DNA from 3 places in the Massilia sp. LMS1-1-1.1 genome. Region 2 is predicted to be linked to each of the others. Evidence: predicted binding sites of a transcription regulator. Region 2 holds the regulator's gene; each other region holds the start of a gene.
What was found. The regulator LexA, encoded in region 2, represses DNA repair genes until DNA is damaged. The targets are predictions, from matches to a motif close to ACTGTATNNNNATACAGT.
Positions count from the first base shown of each region.

Region 1: the regulator LexA is predicted to act here: its motif matches at 2,241-2,258, upstream of dinB (DNA polymerase IV).
Region 3: the regulator LexA is predicted to act here: its motif matches at 2,423-2,440, upstream of imuA (translesion DNA synthesis-associated protein ImuA).

Region 1 is NZ_JBFPNG010000066.1:133,408-140,317, forward strand. Features, by position in the region: gene MRBLMS1_RS28625 (S9 family peptidase) at 1-2,135, opposite strand, end outside; gene dinB (DNA polymerase IV) at 2,278-3,462, shown strand; gene MRBLMS1_RS28635 (recombination-associated protein RdgC) at 3,581-4,477, shown strand; gene MRBLMS1_RS28640 (TonB-dependent receptor) at 4,614-6,910, opposite strand, start outside.
Region 2 is NZ_JBFPNG010000001.1:1,512,389-1,519,298, reverse strand. Features, by position in the region: gene MRBLMS1_RS06995 (CvpA family protein) at 1-373, shown strand, start outside; gene purF (amidophosphoribosyltransferase) at 412-1,935, shown strand; gene MRBLMS1_RS06985 (cystathionine gamma-synthase family protein) at 2,042-3,283, shown strand; gene lexA (transcriptional repressor LexA) at 3,352-3,987, opposite strand; gene rpsF (30S ribosomal protein S6) at 4,263-4,652, shown strand; gene priB (primosomal replication protein N) at 4,673-4,972, shown strand; gene rpsR (30S ribosomal protein S18) at 4,998-5,288, shown strand; gene rplI (50S ribosomal protein L9) at 5,316-5,771, shown strand; gene MRBLMS1_RS06955 (replicative DNA helicase) at 5,907-6,910, shown strand, end outside.
Region 3 is NZ_JBFPNG010000001.1:1,644,427-1,651,336, reverse strand. Features, by position in the region: gene MRBLMS1_RS07560 (GNAT family N-acetyltransferase) at 1-937, shown strand, start outside; gene MRBLMS1_RS07555 (putative Na+/H+ antiporter) at 989-2,254, opposite strand; gene imuA (translesion DNA synthesis-associated protein ImuA) at 2,461-3,171, shown strand; gene MRBLMS1_RS07545 (Y-family DNA polymerase) at 3,101-4,588, shown strand; gene MRBLMS1_RS07540 (glutathione binding-like protein) at 4,670-5,374, shown strand; gene MRBLMS1_RS07535 (alpha/beta hydrolase family protein) at 5,444-6,202, shown strand; gene MRBLMS1_RS07530 (hypothetical protein) at 6,277-6,627, opposite strand; gene MRBLMS1_RS07525 (Hsp20 family protein) at 6,849-6,910, shown strand, end outside.

The DNA.
Region 1 (6,910 bases), on a different contig from region 2:
GCCATATTGAATGCGTTTTCGGCGATGGCGTTATAGCGGCCCGAAGCGCCGCCGTGGCCGGCGCCCATATTCGTTTTCAGCAGCAGGGGATTGCCGTCCGTCTTGTACGCGCGCAGCTTGGCCACGTATTTCGCCGGTTCCCAGTACATGACCTGGCTGTCGTTCAGGCCCGTCGTCACCAGCATGGCGGGGTAATTCTTGCGCGCAATGTTGTCGTAAGGCGAGTAGCTGAGCATGTAGTCGTAGGCCGCCTTCTGGTTCGGGTCGCCCCATTCCAGGTATTCGCCCGTCGTCAGCGGCAGGCTGGCGTCCATCATGGTGTTCATCACGTCGACGAAGGGCACGGCCGCGTGCACGGCGTGGAACAGCTCGGGGCGCATGTTGACGACGGCGCCCATCAAGAGGCCGCCGGCGCTGCCGCCCTGGATGATCAGGCGGTTCGGGCTCGTCCATTTTTCGCGCACCAGGTAGTCGGCGCTGTCGATGAAGTCATTGAAGGTGTTTTTCTTCTTCATCAGCATGCCGTCTTCATGCCAGGCTTCGCCCATGTCGGTGCCGCCGCGGATATGCGCTTGCGCATAGATGACGCCACGGTCCAGCAGGCTGATGCGGCTGATGGCAAAACTGGCTTCCGTCGAGATGCCGTACGATCCATACGAGTACAGCAGCAGCGGCGCGGAACCGTCGAGCTTGACGCCTTTCTTGTAGACGATCCACAGCGGCACTTGCACGCCATCGCGCGCTGTCACCCACAGGCGCTGTGTCGTGTAGCGGCTGCCGTCAAAGCCGCCGACGATTTCCTGCTGCTTGAGCACCGTGCGCTTGCCGTCTTGCATGCCGACGTCGATGACGGTGGGGGGCGTGACGGGCGACTGGTAGGACATGCGAAATTGTGTGGCGGAAAACTCCGGCGTACCGGCCGCCGTGGCCAGGTAGACGGGGTCGTCGAACTGCACCGTCTTCCAGTTATGCCGCGCGAAATCATGGATGCGGGCGCGGTTCAGGGCACGGGCCTTTTCCATCACCACCAGGTAGCCCTGGAAGACGTCGATGGATTGGATCACGGCGTCCTTGTTGTGCGGCACGACGCTCTTCCAGTTCTTCGGCTGCGGGGCGGTCACTGGCGCGCTGACGACGCGGAAATTCTTCGCCTCCTTGTTGGTCAGAATATACAGCTGGCCGTCGCGGTGTTCGATGCCGTAGCGGTGGCCTTTTTCCCGTTTCAGCACGGACTGGAAACTGCCTTCCGGCTTGCTCGTTGGCAGCAGCAGCACTTCGCTCGTATCCGTGCTGCGCGCAGTGAGCACGAAGTAGCGATGGTCGCGCGTGCGGCTCACGCCGATGGCGAACTGTTCCACTGGCTCGTGGTAGACCTGCTGCAAGGTGCCACCCAGAGGCAGGAGGAACAAGCGGTCCGCGCGCTTGGTGGTGGCGTCTTCCTGCGTCAGCATCAGGGTGGCATTGTCCGCCGCCCAGGCCAGGGACGTGACTCTAGGCATGGTATCGCCCAGCAGCTTGCCCGTCTTCAAATCCTTGACATGCAGTTCGTACTGGCGGAAACCCGTCGTGTCGGTAGTGTAGGCCAGCAACTGTTCATTCGGGCTGATGGCAAACGCGCGTACGGCAAAGAATTTGTGGCCTTCGGCCAATTGATTCTGATCGAGCAGGATTTCTTCAAGCGCTTGCGCATCGTGGGCGCCGCTCTTGCCGACAGGACGGCGGCAGTGAATCGGGTATTGCTTGCCCGCTTCCGTGCGCGTGTAATAGTAGAAATTGCCCTGGCGCGCAGGCACGGACAGGTCCACTTCCTGCATGCGTCCCTTCACTTCCGCAGTCACCTTGTCGGCCAGCGGCTGGATCGGGGCCGTGACGGCGGCCGTGTAGGCATTTTCCGCATTCAGGTAATCGATCACGGCAGGATCGCTCTTCTTTTGCAGCCAGCGGTAGTCGTCCGTGACGACTGTGCCGTGGCGCGTTTCCTGCCAGGCCGTCTTGGCGGCGACAGGTGCGGCGGCGGTAGCGACAGTGGCGGCATCGGCGGCCAGCGCGGATGGCGCCAGCGAGGACAGCAGCAGGGCCGGCAGGATGGATAACCAGGCGGACCGGCGGCGCGCAGCGTGATGGGCGATAGACAAGGCGACTCCTTTGAATAGTTGTGTCAGGATTGTAATCTTGCTATTGGGAAAAGCAACCGCCTTGCGCGTGCGTTTCAACTTGCGTCCACGGGCATTTCCAGCGATACTGTATATAACTACAGTATCCCGCCGCGAGGTGTCCTTGACCACATCTGCCTCCCCCCTTCCCGAGCCACCCGCCGCCCGTCGCTGGATTGCCCATCTGGACATGGATGCCTTCTTTGCCTCCGTGGAACTGTTGAAATATCCGGAACTGCGTGGCGAAGCCGTCGTCATTGGCGGCGGGCGCTTGCAGCAGCCCGTGTTGCAGGAAGACGGCACGCGGCAGTTTGCGCGCATGCGCGACTACGTGGGGCGCGGCGTCGTTACCACGTCGACCTATGCGGCGCGCGTGTTCGGCGTGTTTTCCGCCATGGGCATCATGAAGGCGGCCAAGCTGGCGCCCGACAGCATCCTGCTGCCGGCCGATTTCGAAGCCTACCGCGAGTATTCGGCCCGCTTCAAGCAGGCCGTGGCCCAGTTGTGCCCCATCATCCAGAACGTGGGCATCGATGAAATCTATGTCGATCTCACCGAATACGGCGAGCAGGCGCCGGCCATGGCGGCGCGCCTGAAGGCGGCCGTGTCCGAGGCGACGGGCTTGTCGTGCTCGATCGGCCTGGCACCGAACAAATTGCTGGCGAAAATCTGTTCCGACCTGGAAAAACCGGATGGCCTGACCATCCTGAACCCGGAAGATATTGAAACGCGCGTGTGGCCCTTGCCGGCGAAAAAGATCAACGGCATCGGTCCGAAAGCGACGGCCAAGCTGGAAGCGCTAGGTATTTTCACCATCGGCGAGCTGGCCCGGGCCGACATGGCCATGCTGCGCACGCAGTTCGGCGACCTGTACACGGGCTGGCTGCGCCAGGCGGCGCTGGGCATCGATGACCGGCCCGTGCAGACGAGCCGGGAAACCAAGTCCGTCAGCCGCGAAACGACGTTCGAGCGCGACTTGCAGGTGGTGCGCGACCGCGCCACCCTGTCGGAAAAGCTGGAAAGCCTGTGCACGCGCGTAGCGGGCGACCTCGATAAACAGTCGCTGGCGGGGCGCACGGTGGGCATCAAGCTGCGCTTCGAGGATTTCAGCACCGTCACGCGCGACATTACCTTGCCCAGCGCCACGGCGGATGCCGCCGCCATCCTGCGCGCCAGCCGCGATTGCTTGCGGCGCGTGCCATTTGACAAGAAAATCCGCCTGCTGGGCGTGCGCATCTCGACCTTGTCCGACCCGGCCCTCGTGACGCGGCAGGCGCCAGCCCAGGCGGAGCTGTTTCCCGCCCTGTAGCGACTTTCCCCACGCAGCAACAACACCGCGCCAGTCCGCGCTTTTGACGGCATTCCCGTGTCGAAAGTGTAGAATGGCGTTCCCCTGGCACTACTGAAACAAACGGAAGACAAAAACTATGTGGTTCAAGAATCTTCAGATTTACCGCCTGCCCGCACCGTGGGCTTACACGCCAGAACAACTGGAAGAGGCGCTGTCCTCGAACAAATTTACGCCGGCGACCAGCATGGATCTGATGCGCCAGGGCTGGGATACGCCACGCCCGAACGGCGGCCTGGTCCACGTGGTCAACAAACAGATGCTGATCTTGCTGGGCACGGAAAAGAAACTGCTGCCAGCGACCGTCATCAACCAGGTGGCCAAGGCCCGCGCCGCCGAGATGGAAGAAGCGCAAGGCTTTGCCCCAGGCAAGAAAGCCATGAAGGAATTGAAGGAACGCGTGGCCGACGAACTGCTGCCGCGCGCCTTCAGCATCCGCAGCAACGTCTGGACGTGGATCGACCCCGTCAATGGCTGGCTGGTGGTCGATGCCGCCAGCCCGGCAAAAGCCGATGAAGTCATCAAGCTGCTGTTGAAAGCCGTCGACAAACTGCCGCTGGAAAGCCTGCGCGTGCAGCGTTCGCCCGTGGCGGTGATGACGGAATGGTTGCAAGCGGACGATGCGCCGGCCGGCTTCACGGTCGACATGGATACGGAATTGCGCGCCACGGGCGAAAGCAAGGCCACCGTGCGCTACGTGCGCCACACCCTGGAAGCGGACGACGTGCGCCGCCACATCGCGGCCGGCAAGCAGTGCACGCGCCTGGCCATGACGTGGAACGACAAGATCTCGTTCGTGCTGACGGAGTCGCTGGCCATCAAGAGCGTCAAGCCGCTGGACGTGATCAAGGAAACGGAATCGAGCACGAAGAACGACGAAGAGCGTTTCGACGGCGACGTGATGCTGATGACGGGCGAGCTCTCCAAGCTGATGGCTGACGTGGTCGAAGCCTTGGGCGGTGAAGCGACGGCGTAACCGCCGTCATGCCGGTACAAAAAAAGGAGCTGCGGCTCCTTTTTTTTCGTCTGCGCAATATGTCGCGCCATAAAAAAAAGCGCCTTGCACGGTGAAGTGCAAGGCGCTTTCAGACAAGCTAATTCACAACGTCACATTAGAACTTGTAGTTGCCGGTGACGTAGAACGAACGCATCATTGGATCGGCGTAGCGTGGGTCGAAACCGATCTGGTGGCCCGACGAAGCGCGCAGCGACAGCGGTGGTGCACGGTCGAACAGGTTTTTGATGCCTGCGCGGATCGTGGTTTGCTTGTCAAAGGCGAAACGTGCTTGCCAGTCGAACGTCGTGTACGACGGTACTTGCAGACGGAAACCCTTCACTTCTTTTGCGGCTGCCACGTCGTACACGGTAGCGGCTGCATCGGTGTAGCCGTTACGGTAGTTGACCGTTACCGTGTTGCTCAGGCGGCCTGTGTCCAGGGTCGTCGTCAGCTTCATCAGATTGCGGAACGTGACTTCATTGGTGTCGCCGAAGAAGTTCATGTTGCTGGTGTAGATATTGTCGCTACCTGCTTTGGTGTAGTTAGCGTGCAACATGTGCGTACCGCTCAATTGGGCGGTCAGCTTACCGAAGGAAAACTTGTGGTTGGCCGACAGATCCCAGTCGATACCACGGTATTCCTTCTTGCCGATGTTGACCGACAGTTTCTTGAACGCGTAGTAAGCGATACCGGTCGATGGTTCGATGTATTCGCCGAAGCTCGACGCATACTTGACCGGATCGGCAAATGCCTGCTCTTCGGACACTTCCGACACGGCGTTGCGCAGTTTCACGTCCCACAGGTCGGCGCCGAACGAGAAGGCCGCGCTAGGCTCGACACGGAAGCCCAGGGTGAACTGCTTCGACTTTTCCGATTGCAGATCCGGATTGCCTTGCGATACCGCATTGTATTGCGTTGCTTCCGCGCGGCACAGTGCGTTGCCTGGGTATGGGCAGTCAAATTTCTTGGCGGTAAAGCCTGCATTGACCAGTGGCTGAGCAATTTCCAGCATGCTTGGCGCCTTGAAACCCGTGCCGTAGGAACCGCGGATCAACACGGTCTGTACCGGCTGCCAGCGTGCCGATACCTTGTAGGTATTGGCGCTGTCTTTTTTGCCGACAGTTTTGTTGTTCAGCTTGTCATCGATCGCCTTGACGGCATCGTGACGGCCGCCAACGGTCATTTCGAACGACTTGGTCAGCGGAGCCAGCAACTCGACGAACGCGCCGTAGGTGTCGCGGCTCATGTCGTATGCGGCCTTGGTGTTGAAGTTGTAGATATCGTCGCCGGTGGCATTGCTGCCTGGCGATTGCTCATAGGTATAGGTGCGGTAGTCGCCGCCGATACCGAGGCTGGCCTTGCCGCCTGGCAGGCTGAACAGTTCACGCGAGCCGTGCGTGTCGACGCCGCGCATCGTGGTCGATGCGGTACGCACGGAGCCAACGAACTGCGCGCCAGCGACTTGCGCTTGCACCGATGGTTTTTGCGTCGCTGCAAACGGGTTGAAGTCCGGATTGGCGAGGATGTTCTTGAACTCCTGGCTCTTCTGGTAACCGCCCGTGTAGCGCTCGTCGATCGAGTTTTGCGACCAGGTCAGGCCGCTTTCGAAGTTCCATGCGCCCAGTTCGCCTTCCACACCAACGACCATGTGTTTGGTTTCGGTGATGGTGTTGCTGGCGCGCAGGCCGAAGTCGGTGCTGCGGTAGTTTGCCGTCACCGATTTGACGTCGGCGCGTTGCGCTGGCGTCAGGTATGGCGATACATAGGTGTTGTACAGCGCGCTGTCCTTGGCGATCGCAATCGGGATCGGATTGGCGGCGATACGCGCCGTCAGGTCGTAGCGCGAGTAAGCCAGTTCGGCGAAGGCGTTCAGGTTGTCGTTCAGCTTGTACGTTGCTTTGGAGAACAGGCTGTCACGCTTCGATTGCGGCACGATTTCCACGGTGGAACCCGTGTCGAAGCCACAAGCGCGTGCATTGGCGGTGGTGACTTCGAAACCGTCAGGGCACTTGCCATTTTGAGCCAGGTAAGGCGAAAACGCGGTCGATGTAGCACCGCTCTTGTAGGCCACGGTGGCGCCTGCTGGCGAACCCGAGGTGCTGGTGCGATCCCAGGTGTAGTTCTTGCCGTTGCGGCTGAATGGCACGAAGGAGGTAGCGGCGAAATCGCGGTCGGTGGCGCGCAGTTTCGATTGCTCGTCATGGCGGTACGACAGCAGCACGTTGAAGCGGTCTTCGTCCAGGTCGCCAAAACCGTAGGTGACGCTGGTATTCCAGGCGTTGCCGCCTTTGTCTTCCGGACCGCCGTAGGTGGCTTCCAGGGTGGCGCCTTGCTGGTTCTTCTTCAGGATGAAGTTCAGTACGCCGGCAATGGCGTCCGAGCCGTACAGTGCCGAAGCGCCGTCGGTCAGGA
Region 2 (6,910 bases):
CATTGCCAACGCGTATGGCGCTACCCTGGCGAAATTCCTGCCGGAAGCCGTGCCTGGCGAAGCCATCCGTTTGTTGCTGGCTTTCGTCGTGCTGTTCATCGGCGTGCGCATTTTGATGGGATTGCTGTCCATGACGGTCGACGCACTCGTCAAGGTGACGGGCTTGAGCCTGGCTGACCGCACCCTGGGCACCCTGTTCGGCGTGGCGCGGGGCCTTGTGATCGTGCTGACCGCCGTCATCTTGTGTGGCATGACTTCCATACCGCAGCAGCCATTCTGGAAAAATGCGCAGCTCAGCCCGCTCGCGGAGCAGGGCGCGCGCGCCATCAAGCCTTATCTGCCTGCCGCTTACGCGCAGCATGTGAAATTTTGAATTTTTTTAAAATCAGTAGCACAGTTTAGGAGCACACCATGTGTGGCATCGTCGGCGTCGTTTCCCATCAACCTGTCAATCAATTGCTCTATGATGCATTGTTGCTCTTGCAACATCGCGGTCAGGACGCGGCAGGGATTGCGACCAATCACAGCAGTATGTTTTCCATGCACAAAGCCAACGGCCTCGTGCGTGACGTCTTCCGTACGCGTAACATGCGTTCGCTGCAAGGCACGACGGGCATCGGCCATTGCCGTTACCCGACGGCCGGTTCGTCGAGCGAAGAGGAAGCACAACCGTTCTATGTGAATGCGCCGTTCGGCATCACCCTGGCGCACAATGGCAACCTGACCAACTGGGAACAGTTGAAGCTGGAAATGTTCAAGAACGACCGCCGCCACATCAATACCGATTCCGATTCGGAAGTGCTGCTCAACGTGCTGGCGCATGAAATCCAGGAAGCGACGACGGGCCTGAACCTGGACCCGGAAGCCATCTTCAAGGCCGTTACCGTGCTGAACCGCCGCGTCAAGGGCGGTTACGCCGCCGTTGCGCAAATCGCCGGCGTGGGCTTGCTGGCCTTCCGCGATCCGCACGGCATCCGTCCTCTGTGCCTGGGCATCAATGAAACGGAGCAAGGTCCCGAATACCTGATCGCTTCCGAATCCGTGGCCCTGGAAGGCATGGGCTTCCGCTTCGTGCGCGACATCGGTCCCGGCGAAGCCGTCTTTATCGATGCAGACAAGAAATTGCACAGCGCCCAGTGCGCCGACAATGCCAGCCTGAACCCGTGTGTGTTCGAATTCGTCTACCTGGCCCGTCCCGACTCCGTCATCGACGGCGCTTCCGTGTACGCCACGCGCCTGAAAATGGGCGAATACCTGGCCGAAAAGATCCGCGCCGAATTGCCAGGCGTGCATATCGACGTGGTCATGCCGATTCCCGATTCCTCGCGTCCGGCCGCTATCCAGCTGGCCATGGCGCTGAACATCGAGTACCGCGAAGGCTTCATCAAGAACCGCTACATCGGCCGCACCTTCATCATGCCGGGCCAGGCGGCACGCAAGAAATCCGTGCGCCAGAAGCTCAACGCGATCCCGTCCGAATTCAAGGATAAAGTGGTGCTGCTGGTCGACGATTCCATCGTGCGCGGCACCACCAGCCGTGAAATCGTGCAGATGGCGCGCGAAGCGGGCGCGACGAAGGTCATCTTCGCTTCGGCCGCGCCACCGGTGATCTACCCGAACGTGTACGGCATCGACATGCCGACGCGCGACGAGCTGATCGCCTACGGCCGCACGACGGAAGAAGTGTGCCGCGAAATCACGGCCGACTACCTGGTCTACCAGGATATCGGCGCGCTGAAGCAGGCGATCGCCGACGTCAACCCGGCCCTGACCAACTTCGAGGCGTCGTGCTTCGATGGTATCTACGTGACGGGCGACGTGTCGCAGGAATACCTGGACCGCCTGGAATATGCGCGCCACCATCCGAAGGCGGCAGCGCCCGAAGATACGCCGCGTTCCCAGCTGAACCTGAACCTGGCGACAACGGAAGCATAAGTACCTGCCCGGCCGATGCCGGGCTTTTTTTCGGGGTCGGACCTTCAGGTCTGACCCCGGCATTTGCCTTGGGTTACGCGGCAAATCGAACTCCGGAACTTCCACCATGACCACCAAAAAAACCTACGGCTTCACCACCACCATCCTGCACAACGACCGCCGCAAGGGCATCGAACACGGCTCGCTGCACAAGCCCGTGCATACTTCCGTTGCTTTCGGTTACGCCGATGCGCGCCAGCTTGCTTCCGTGTTCCAGGGCAAGGAAGCGGGTTTCCGCTACGGCCGCCAGGGTAACCCGACCGTTTCCGCGCTGGAAGACAAGGTCAACAAGATGGAAGACGGCGTGGCGACCTTGTGTTTTGCCACCGGCATGGGCGCCATCGGCGCCGTCGTGCAATCGTTGCTGCGCGCGGGTGACCATGTCGTGTCGTCGGCCTTTTTGTTTGGCAACACCAACAGCCTGTGGCAAACGGTGACGGGGCAGGGCATGGCTGTGTCGTTCGTCGACGCCACGGACGTCGCCAACGTGGCGGCCGCCATTACGCCGGCCACGCGCATCGTGTTCGTGGAAACCATCGCCAATCCGCGCACGCAGATCGCCGACCTGAAAAAAATCGGCGACTTGTGCCGCGAAAAGGGCATCTTGTACATCGTCGACAACACGATGACGACGCCGTACCTGTTCCGCCCGAAAGCCGTGGGCGCGGGCCTGGTGGTCAATGCACTGACGAAGTCCATCGGCGGCCACGGTAATGCCCTTGGCGGCAGCTTGACGGACACGGGCGTGTTCGACTGGACGCAGTATCCGAACATCTTCGAGAATTACAAGAAGGCGGCGCCCGCGCAATGGGGCATCGCGCAAATCCGCGCCAAGGCCTTGCGCGATTTCGGCGCGTCGCTGGGGCCGGAAGCGGCGCACCATATCGCTGTCGGCGCGGAAACCATGGCCTTGCGCATGGATCGCACCTGCTCGAACGCTCTGGCGCTGGCCACCATGTTGCAGGCGGATCCAAGAGTGGCGGCCGTGCATTACCCGGGCCTGGCGTCGCACCCGCAGCACGCGCTGGCCACCGAGCTGTTCCGCAGCTATGGCTCGCTGTTCAGCTTTGAATTGAAGGATGGCATCGACTGCTTCGATTTCCTCAACCGTCTGAACCTGGCCATTCCCGCGAGCAACCTCGGCGACACGCGCACCCTCGTCATTCCCGTCGCCCACACGATTTTCTACGAGATGGGTGCCGAGCGCCGCGCCAGCATGGGCATTGCCGAATCCCTGATCCGTGTCTCCGTCGGTATCGAGGATGAAGCAGACTTATTGGAAGATTTCAGCAACGCACTGGACGCATAAGCAGCCGCGCACCATGTAAAAGGGCCGCGACAGTCATGCTGTCGCGGCCCTTTTTTTCGTGCGGCAGTTTAATGCCAGCTGCGCATCAGTCCGACGGCGAGGCCTTCCAACGCAAACTCGTCTTCGGGCGACACGGTGATCACCTTGAAGTCGGGATTTTCCGGCAGTAGTTCGATGACGGAACCCGTCTTCTTGTAGCGCTTGACGGTGACTTCGTCGCCGATGCGGGCGACGACGATCTGGCCATTCTTGGCGCTGTCGACCTTTTTGACGGCCAGCAAGTCGCCATCCATGATGCCGGCGTCGCGCATGGACCAGCCGCGCACCTTCAGCAGGAAGTCGGGTTTGGCCGAGAACAGGGCCGGGTCGACGTTGTAGCTCGCTTCCAGGTTTTCCTGGGCCAGGATGGGCGAACCGGCCGCCACCCGACCGATCAGGGGCAGCGACATCAGCAGGGCTGCAGGCACTTTCGATGGCGGCGCTTCGGCGGCCGCGCCGATCAGGCGGATGCCGCGCGAGGTGCCGGGCGAAATCTCGATCGCGCCCTTGCGGGCCAGGGCCTGCAAATGCTCTTCGGCCGCATTGGCCGATTTGAAACCCAGTTCATTGGCGATTTCGGCACGGGTGGGAGGAAAGCCCGTGTTTTCAATCGCGTCCTTGATCAGGTTCAGGATTTGTTCTTGTCGTGCTGTCAGCTTGATCATGAGCGGTGGGTGCATACTAAAATGCTGTCTATATGAACAGTCTGTATTTTTGTACAGTATCACCCACTATGCAAGGGGATTTCCGTGTTTTGGGCGAATTTCGCAAGAAATACTTGTCCACGGTCGGAAAGCACGGTGGCGCACGGGCTTTTCGGGCGCTTGTGGAAGGAATGATTGAAACGTTTGCAAAAGGCGGTTATAATCTTCGGCTGACCTTCCCACACCCGTCTTGACGCCGGGGTGGGCGATTATCAATCCGACCTGAAGGAGTTTGCATGCGTCATTATGAAATAGTCTTTATCGTCCATCCGGACCAAAGCGAGCAAGTGCCCGCGATGATCGAACGCTACAAAGCCAGCGTAACCACCCGCGGCGGTTCGGTTCACCGCGTGGAAGATTGGGGCCGCCGTCAAATGGCTTACTCGATCCAAAAGCTGCCTAAAGCACACTACATCTGCCTGAACATCGAATGCGACAACGAGACCTTGGTCGAGTTGGAAACAGCATTCAAATTCAATGATGCCGTGTTGCGTCACCTGACCGTTAAAATGAAGAAAGCTGAAACAGCTCCTTCGCCGATGATGAAATCGGTACAACGCGAAGACGCGGCCAAAAGCCACCGCACCGAAGCACCAGCAGCCGCTCCAGCCGCAGCAGCAGCTTAATTCTTGACCAGGATCGTGCGCTGAACCAGCTACAAGTAACCGCCATCATTGCCGAGCGCGAAATATTGCGCTATACCCCGGCAGGGTTGCCGATTGTGAATGCAGTATTGCAACACAGTTCGCAGCAGATGGAAGCAGGGATTGCCCGTTTGACCGAGTTTGATGTTGCCGCGCTAGCCGCTGGCGAAATCTCAGGCAGGTTCAGTCAGGCAAGCTTGGGCGGGGTGTATCAGTTCACGGGTTTCCTGGCCAGGAAGAGCCGCAACAGCAAGAGTTTGGTGTTTCACATCATTGATTTTAGTGCAGTCAATTCTGACTAGCGCATTTTAGATACAGGAGCCTGACATGGCATTCGGTAAAAAGTTCGACAAAAATAAGCTCAAGCTTAAAGAAAAACGCAAACAGCAAAACCCGTTGTTCAAACGCAAGAAGTTCTGCCGCTTCACCGCAGCTCACGTTGAGCAAGTCGACTACAAAGACGTCGACACGCTGAAAGACTTCGTCCAAGAAAACGGCAAGATCATGCCAGCACGCCTGACCGGTACCAAAGCGCACTACCAGCGCCAAGTTGACACCGCAATCAAGCGCGCTCGCTTCCTCGCGCTGCTGCCATACACCGATCTGCACCACGCTTAATCGGTCAGATATTCCTGGAGAAGAACTATGCAAATCATTCTGTTAGAAAAAGTTGTTAACGTCGGTAACCTCGGCGAAGTCGTCAAAGTCAAAGACGGTTACGCACGTAACTTCCTGATCCCGCAACGCCTGGCACGTCGTGCTACGGCAACCGCTGTGGCTGAATTCGAAGTCAAGCGCGCCGAACTGGAAAAAGCTGCTGCCGCCAAACTGGCCGCATCGCAAGCCCAGGGCGAAAAACTGAGCGGCCTGACCGTTCAAGTTGCTCAAAAAGCTGGTGTTGATGGCCGTCTGTTCGGTTCCGTCACCAACTTCGACATCGCTGAAGCGCTGACCAAGCAAGGTTTTGCTGTTGAAAAAGCACAAATCCGCATGCCTACCGGCCCGCTGAAGATCGTTGGCGAGCACAACGTTTCGGTTGCTCTGCACACCGACGTGGTCGTGGAAGTTGTTATCGCTGTCGTTCCAGACGCGAACGCGTAATTGTCTGCGGGCCTGGCCCGCAAGCATTGCCGCACTATGAAAAGCCGGGTTCGCCCGGCTTTTTTGTGGCCTTTTTTTCGCTCAATTTCAGCCCTTTATTTTTGCCAGCACGCCGAAGCGGGTATAATTCGCGCCATGAACGCCCCCTCTGATCCGCAACTGGATTCCCTCCGTATTCCGCCGCATTCGATCGAAGCAGAACAATCCGTCATCGGTGGTCTGCTGCGCGACAATGCCGCATATGACCGCATCGCCGACTTCATGCATGCGGAGGATTTCTATCGCTATGACCATCGCATCATCTTCGAGCAAATCGTCAAGATGGTTAACGCTTCCAAGCCAGCCGATGTCATTACTGTTTTTGAAACCCTGACCCAGCTCGGCAAGGCCGATGACGTGGGCGGACTCGCTTACCTGAACGCCATGGCGCAAAACACGCCATCGGCCGCGAACATCCGGCGTTACGCCGAGATCGTGCGCGACCGCGGCGTGCTGCGTAAACTCATCACCGTCGCCGACGATATCTCCGGCACGGCCTTCAGCCCGCAAGGCAAGGAAGTCAAGCAGATGCTTGACGAGGCCGAATCGAAGATTTTCGCCATCGCCGAAGAAGGCGCGCGCGGCGCCCAGGGCTGGACCGCCATCCAGCCCCTGCTGACGCAAGTGGTCGAGCGCATCGACGAACTGTACAGCCGCGACAACCAGAGTGAAATCACGGGCGTGCCCACCGGTTTCATCGACCTCGACCGCATGACCTCGGGTCTGCAGCCGGGCGACCTGGTGATCGTGGCGGGCCGTCCTTCGATGGGCAAGACGGCGTTTTCCGTCAACATCGGCGAAAACGTGGCCATCGACAGCGGCTTGCCCGTGGCCGTGTTCTCGATGGAGATGGGCGGCGCCCAGCTGGCCATGCGTATGCTCGGCTCCGTCGGACAGCTCGACCAGCACCGTTTGCGTACTGGCCGCCTGAACGACGAAGACTGGCCGCGCCTGACGAATGCGATCCAGAAGATGAACGACGCGCAGCTGTACATCGATGAAACGCCAGCGCTCAATTCCATCGAATTGCGCGCCCGCTCGCGCCGTTTGTCGCGTCAATGCGGCAAGCTGGGCCTGATCATCGTCGATTACTTGCAACT
Region 3 (6,910 bases), 130 kb from region 2:
CGCGTATGCGCGTTGCGTGGCGCGGCTCGACGAGATCGGCTGGCAGCTTGACGATCCTTTGATCCTGCCCGACATCGTCGACGTGTTCGATATCGAGGAAGTGCCGCGTATGGCCTATGCGGCCCAGCTGCGGGCCGACATCGACCATTTTCACTATTACTCGGTGCTGTCGGACGACCCGCAGCTCGACCGCGTGAATACCGTCTTTTGCCGCTACCTGCTGGCCCACCGTTCGCAGCATATTGCCGCCGGTGCGTTCTGGCGCCCGACCGTCGGCCGCCACGGCAGCCGCATGCCGGCCGTCAGCGATGCCGCCCCGCCAGGTGACGAGGCGCAGGCGGACCTGCTGTCGCATGCGCCGCTCACGCTGGTGCGGGGCGAACTGCTGGATGACGAGACGAAGAACCGCATGGCAAAGCTGCTGTTTGCCACCAGCTACCTCGAATACTGCTCGTTCGGTAATAAATTGAATCTGCAATTCGTCGAATTGCAGCGGCGGCAAAACATCGACCCGTATCTGGCGTACATCCACGGCCTGCATGACGAGGACGAGCGTTTCATCGGCTTTTTCACGGCCGCGACGATGGACGAGTTCCAGGCCTGCGGCGCCGTCTCCTATTACCGCGACGACATGAAGGCGCTCGACGATGCCTATGATGAATTCGTGCTCGCGCATGCGCGTGCCGACGACTGTTTCGTCAGCAGCCTGGCCATCGACGAGAAATACCGGGGCCAGGGTTTATTCAGGCAGATGTTCCATGAAATCCGCGACCTGGCCGGCCGCAAGGGCTGCGCGCGCATCACCCTGACGGTGTGGGAAAAGAGCGAAGCGCTGCAAGTGTATCTGCACAAGGGTTTTCGCAGCGTGGGCACGTTCGACTATGCCTACAGCCTGTTCTATGACCGGCTGCATTTCCTCGTGTATGAGGGTAACTGAGGAGGAAATTGAGGAAGCAGGGGGCGGCCGGCAGCCGCCCCGTGAGTAGCGTTACAAAGCGAGGAAGGCCAAGGCCGCCACGGCCGTCGGCAGCAGGGCGCCGGCCAGAAGGCCGACGGCGCCGATCGATTCATCCTTGAAGCCGCGGCGCAGCAGGGCCACGCCGGCCGGGTTCGGCGCATTGGCGATGACGGTCAGGCCGCCACCGGCCACGGCGCCGGCCATCAGCATGTATTTCGCTTCATCCGTCATGCCGACGATCAGCGAACCGAGGTAAGTGAGGGCCGCATTGTCGGTAATGGCCGTCAAGCCCAGGGCGCCGAAGAACAGGGCCAGCGGCTTCAGGCTCGAGACGATGGGTTGCAGCCACCATTGCTGCATGCCGCCCAGTACCACCAGGCCGCCGAGGAAGAAGCCGACCAGCAAGCCTTCCTTGAGGATCAGCGGGCTTTGGTAGCGCTCGTACGCCTGCACGAAGCCGAGGAAGAACAGGAACAGGCCGATGAACAGCACGGGATGGTGCGCCAGGGTCACCACGCCGGCCAGCACGATCATGTGCACGAGACTGACGGCCAGCGGCACTTTGGGCGCTTCCACTTCGCCGGCCTTCGGCTTGATGTCGGAAGTATTGCTGTGCAGGTATTTGCGCAGCAATATGCTCACGCCCGTGGCGTTGATCAGCACGGCGATGGCGGCCTTCCAGCCGAAGTGGCTGGCCATGTAGGCGCTATCCCAGTTCCACGTGGTAGCCACCATCAGCACGGGCGGCGCCGCGTACGAAGTCAGGGTGCCGCCGATGGAAACGTTGACGAAGAGCACGCCCAACGCGCCATATTTCAGCCATTCAGGGATGCCCGGGCGGAAGATTTGCGGCGCCAGCATCAGCGCGGCCAGAGTCATGGCGGCCGGTTCCGTAATCAGGGAGCCCGTCAGTGGCACGAGCGCCAGGCCCAGCCAGACGAGGGCCAGTTCCGTGCGCAGCGGCATCACGCGCGCCACGCTTTTCAACAGGCGCTGCACGGCGTCGAGCACGGGGCGCGAGGCGGCCACGACCATGACGACAAAGACGAACAGGGGCTCCGTGTAATGGCGCGACTCGGCATACTCGATGGCCGCATCGCTGCCCGAGACAAAGGCCATGATGAGGATCAGGATGAAGGCCCAGAAGCCGAACACGACTTCGACTTCGCCCAGCAAGTGCAGCAAGCCCGCATGGCGGGGATGGCGCCGCGACAAGGTTTCAAACGACTTGGCGGCAAAGGTGTGGATGAGCGCAAGGCCGAAGACGATGGCGCTGATGATTTGGATGGTGGTCAAATGCGTTTCCTTATGGACGGAGGAAGCCGGCTGGTACGTTGCCAACCGGTAAGGAGAGTGCTTATGGTACAGCAATCGATGCCGAAAACGGGGTTTTTCGGACATGGCGGAGCGGCCCCGGCGGTAGCGGCAGTCAGATAAACCTTGCCAAAAGTGGCGCTGGATAGTACTGTATATGCATACAGTATTTATCTATCTATCCAATGATGCAACATTCTCAATTGATGGCCTCGCCGGAAGCCTTGCACCCGTCCTTGTGGCGCGCATCGCAGCTGGGGCAGGGCGCCACGCGCTGCCTGGACACCGGCTTTGCCGCCCTGTCCGCGCAGCTGCCCGGCGGGGGCTGGCCCAGCGGCAGCCTCATCGACCTGCTGGTGCAGCAGCCGGGCAGCGGCGAATTGCGGCTGCTGGCGCCCGCGCTGGCGCAACTGCCGGGCTTGCCCATCGTGCTGCTGCAGCCACCGCATCCGCCGCAGGCACTGGCCCTGGCCGCGCAGGGACTGGCGCCGTCGCAACTGCTGTGGCTCAAAAGCGCCGGCAGCAAGGATGCCTTGTGGGCGGCGGAAAATATCTTGCGCAGCGGTACCTGCGGCGCCTTGCTGTTCTGGCAGCCGCACGTGCGCGCCGACAGCCTGCGCCGTTTGCACCTGGCCGCGCAAAGCGGCAACACCCTGTTCTGCATGCTGCGCCCTTTGCACGGCGCGCAGGATGCGTCGCCGGCGCCGCTGCGCCTGTCCGTGCGCCCGGCCGCCGGCGGCATCGAGATCGGCTTCATCAAGCGCCGGGGACCGCAGCGCGACGCGCCCCTGTTCCTGCCCCTGCAACCTCCTTCATTACTGCTACGCCATGCGACTCTGGATCGGCCTGTGCCTGCCCCGGCTCCCGCTCGAAGTATTTTGCCCGCGCTGGTCTGCTGACAGCCTCGGCGTGGTGCTGGAGCAGGAGCAAGTGATGGCCGTGTCGCCGCTGGCGCGGGCGGCCGGCATCCGGCCGGGCATGCGCCGCGCCGGTACGCTGATGCTGGCGCCGCAGGCACGCCTGCACGAGCGCTCTCCTGACCTGGAAGCGCAAGCCCTGCAGGCGGTGGCGCTGGCGCTGCTGCAGTATTCGCCGCTGGTGGCGCAAGGCGAGGAAGCGACCCTGCTCGTCGATGCGGGCGCCAGCCTGCGCCTGTTCGGCGGCGTGCGCGCCCTGTGCCTGCACATCGCGGCCAGCTTGCGCGCGCTCGGCTACACGGCCCAGCTGTCGTGCGCCCCGACGGCGCGCGGTGCCTGGCTGCTGGCACGCGCCGCTACGCGCCGGCGCCGCGTACTGGGCATGGAGAGTCTGATCCGCCGCCTCGACGGCCTGCCGTGCGCCTTGCTGCCGCCCGCGCGCCCTTACCTCGACTGGTTCGAGGGCATCGGCTGCCGCACCCTGGGGCAACTGCGCCACTTGCCTCGGCCCGGCTTGCAGCGTCGTTGCGGCGCAGCCTTGCTCGACATGCTCGACGATGCGCATGGCCACAGCACGGAACTGTTCGTGTGGCTCGAAGCGCCGCCCACGTTCCGCGCCAGCCTGGAATTGTTCGACCGCGTGGAGCACGCCGACGCGCTGCTGTTCGGCGCGCGCCGCCTGCTGCAGCAAATGACGGGCTGGCTGTGCGCGCGGCAATTTGCCGTCGAGCGCATCCAGCTGCTGCTGGCGCACGAGCGGGGCAGGGTGGCGCGCCCGCCCACCGTCATCGACCTGGCGCTGGGCGAGGCCGTGTGGCGCGACGAGCACCTGGTGCGCCTGCTCAAGGAGCGCCTGGCGCAGCTGGCACTGGAGGCGCCCGTGATCGGTCTCACCCTGGAAGCGCTGCAGGTGCAGCCGATGGCGCCGCCCAGCGAAACCCTGTTCCCCGAGCCGGGCGGCACGCCGCAGGAACGCCAGCGTCTGCTGGAATTGCTGGTGGCGCGCCTGGGCACGGACAATGTCTTGCAGGCCGCGCCGCGCGCCGATTACCGTCCCGAAGCGGCCAACCAGTGGTTGCCGCTGCCGGCCAAGGTCGGCGCCAGGAACGCCCAGCCGGACTTGCCGCCGGGCTTGGCCGGCATGCCCCGTCCCGGCTGGCTGCTGGCCCAGCCCATCGCCCTGCTGATGCGCGAGCACCGGCCGTTTTATGGCTCGCCTCTGAAAATGGTGTCCGTTGCCGAACGCATAGAGGCGGGCTGGTGGAGCCAGTCGCAGGCGCGCGATTATTTCATCGCCGAAGGCCTCGACCACGCCCATTACTGGGTCTACCGCGAACGCATCGCCGGCAGCGGAGAAGACGCCGCGCCGCGCTGGTTTTTGCATGGCTTGTTTGGCTGAATGGGCTGTCCTGCTGAAACTGCCGTGCTTGGCTATACTGGCTCCCCGGCGCCGCATCTTTCATTGAAACAAAGGATATCCATGACACAGCTTTCCGACTTCCCCATCACCCAAAAATGGCCCGCCCGCCATCCCGAGCGCCTGCAGCTGTACTCGCTGCCGACGCCGAACGGTATCAAAGTTTCGATTTTGCTGGAAGAGCTGGGCCTGGCCTACGAGCCGCACCTGGTCAGCTTCGAGCGCAACGATCAGACATCGCCCGCGTTTCTGTCCCTCAATCCGAACAACAAGATTCCCGCCATCCTCGATCCGAACGGCCCTGATGGCAAGCCGCTGGCGCTGTTCGAGTCGGGTGCCATCCTGCTGTACCTGGCCGAAAAGACAGGCAAGTTCATTCCCCAGGACGCGGGCCTGCGCTATGAAACGATACAGTGGCTGATGTTCCAGATGGGCGGCATCGGCCCCATGTTCGGCCAGGTGGGCTTCTTCCACAAATTCGCCGGCAAGGATTACGAGGACAAGCGTCCGCTCGAACGCTATCTCGGCGAAGCGAAGCGTTTGCTGGGCGTGCTCGAGCAGCGCCTGCAGGGCCGCGACTGGATCATGGGCAGCCAATACACGATTGCCGACATCGCCATCTTCCCGTGGGTACGCTGCCTGGTGGGTTTTTACGGCGCGGGCGAGCTGGTCGGTTTTAACAACTTCCCGAATGTGCAGCGCGTGCTGGATGCTTTCCTGGCCCGGCCTGCCGTCATCAAGGGTCTCGACATACCATCGCGTGGCTAAAACAGCCGTGGCCGGACGGCGCTACAATGCGCCATCGGCCGCGCTGCGCGGCAGCTTTGATCTGAGACAATGAAATCCACCCGGCAAGACTTTCCCGGCGCGCACGGCCATGTGCTGGCGGCGCGCCTCGATGCGCCCGACGGCGCCATTCGCGCCTACGCGCTGTTCGCCCACTGTTTTACCTGCGGCAAGGACGTGCTGGCCGCGCGGCGCATCGCGCAAGGATTGACGGAACACGGCATCGCCGTGCTGCGCTTCGACTTCACGGGACTGGGTGCCAGCGAAGGCGAGTTCGCCGCCACGAATTTCTCGTCGAACGTGGACGATCTGGTCGCCGCCGCCGACTTTTTGCGGGCCAGACACGCCGCGCCGCAATTGCTGATCGGCCACAGCCTGGGCGGCGCCGCCGTGCTTGCCGCCGCGTCGCAAGTGCCGGAAGCGACCGCCATCGCCACCCTGGCCGCGCCGAGCACGCCCGCCTACGTGACGCGCATGTTCAGCGACCACCTGGAAAAAATCGCCGCCGAAGGCGAAGCGCTGGTGCAGCTGGAAGGGCGGCCCTTCCGCATCCGCCAGCAATTCGTCGACGACGCGGGCAGCCACAGCTTAAAAGAGCACATCGCCAGCCTGCGCCGGGCTCTGCTGGTGATGCACGCGCCGAACGACACGACGGTGAGCCTGTCGAATGCGATGGATATCTTTACGGCAGCCAAGCACCCGAAAAGCTTCGTTTCGCTCGACGACGCCGACCATCTGTTGACGGGGCGCGATGACGCGGCCTATGTCGCCAACGTGATCGCCGCGTGGAGTGCGCGCTATATCAGCTAAGTAACTAAGCGGCCGCCCATGAAAAACGCCGCGGCAGCAGAAGCTGGCGCGGCGCAGATGGGGGAGAAAACGGATCAGTCTTCGTCAAATTCGGCGGATAAATCTTTCCAGCCCTTGCTCACGGCAAAGGCCGAGAATTCCTCGGGCGCTTCCAGAACGATCAGTTTCTTGTCTTGCAAGCCCAGGTCGCCATGGCCGAAGTCGGGGCCCACGTAGCCGAGGCTGCGCAGGCGGGCCAGGATATGGCCGACCAGGGTCTTGTCCTTGTAGGCGCCTGCTTCGAGCGGGGCGGCGAAATCGACGTAGACGTCGATGATGCCGTAGCCTTCGTCGAAGATGCGGATGGCCTTGATGTCGTGGGCACGGCCGGAGCCGTCGGTGGCCTTGAAGGGGCCGCTGAGCTGGATGTCGGTGTCATTGTTCATGCCGCCAGCATACACCAAAAGCCGGCCCCGCATGGGGCGCGCCATGCAAAATCCCCGGGATGGGGCATGTAAAAATTTCTTACAAATTCAGCGGCGTCTGGGGTGCTTTTTGCCAATTTCAAGGCCTTGAAAGGGGCTGGAGAGGCCGTATATCGGTAACAGGCGGATGCTCATCGTGAGGTCCGCCCCTCTTATCGCTTCATTTGAAAAGGATATTTATCATGCGTACTTTTGACCTTGCTCCTCTCTACCGTTCCGCCATTGGCTTTGACCGCCTGGCACA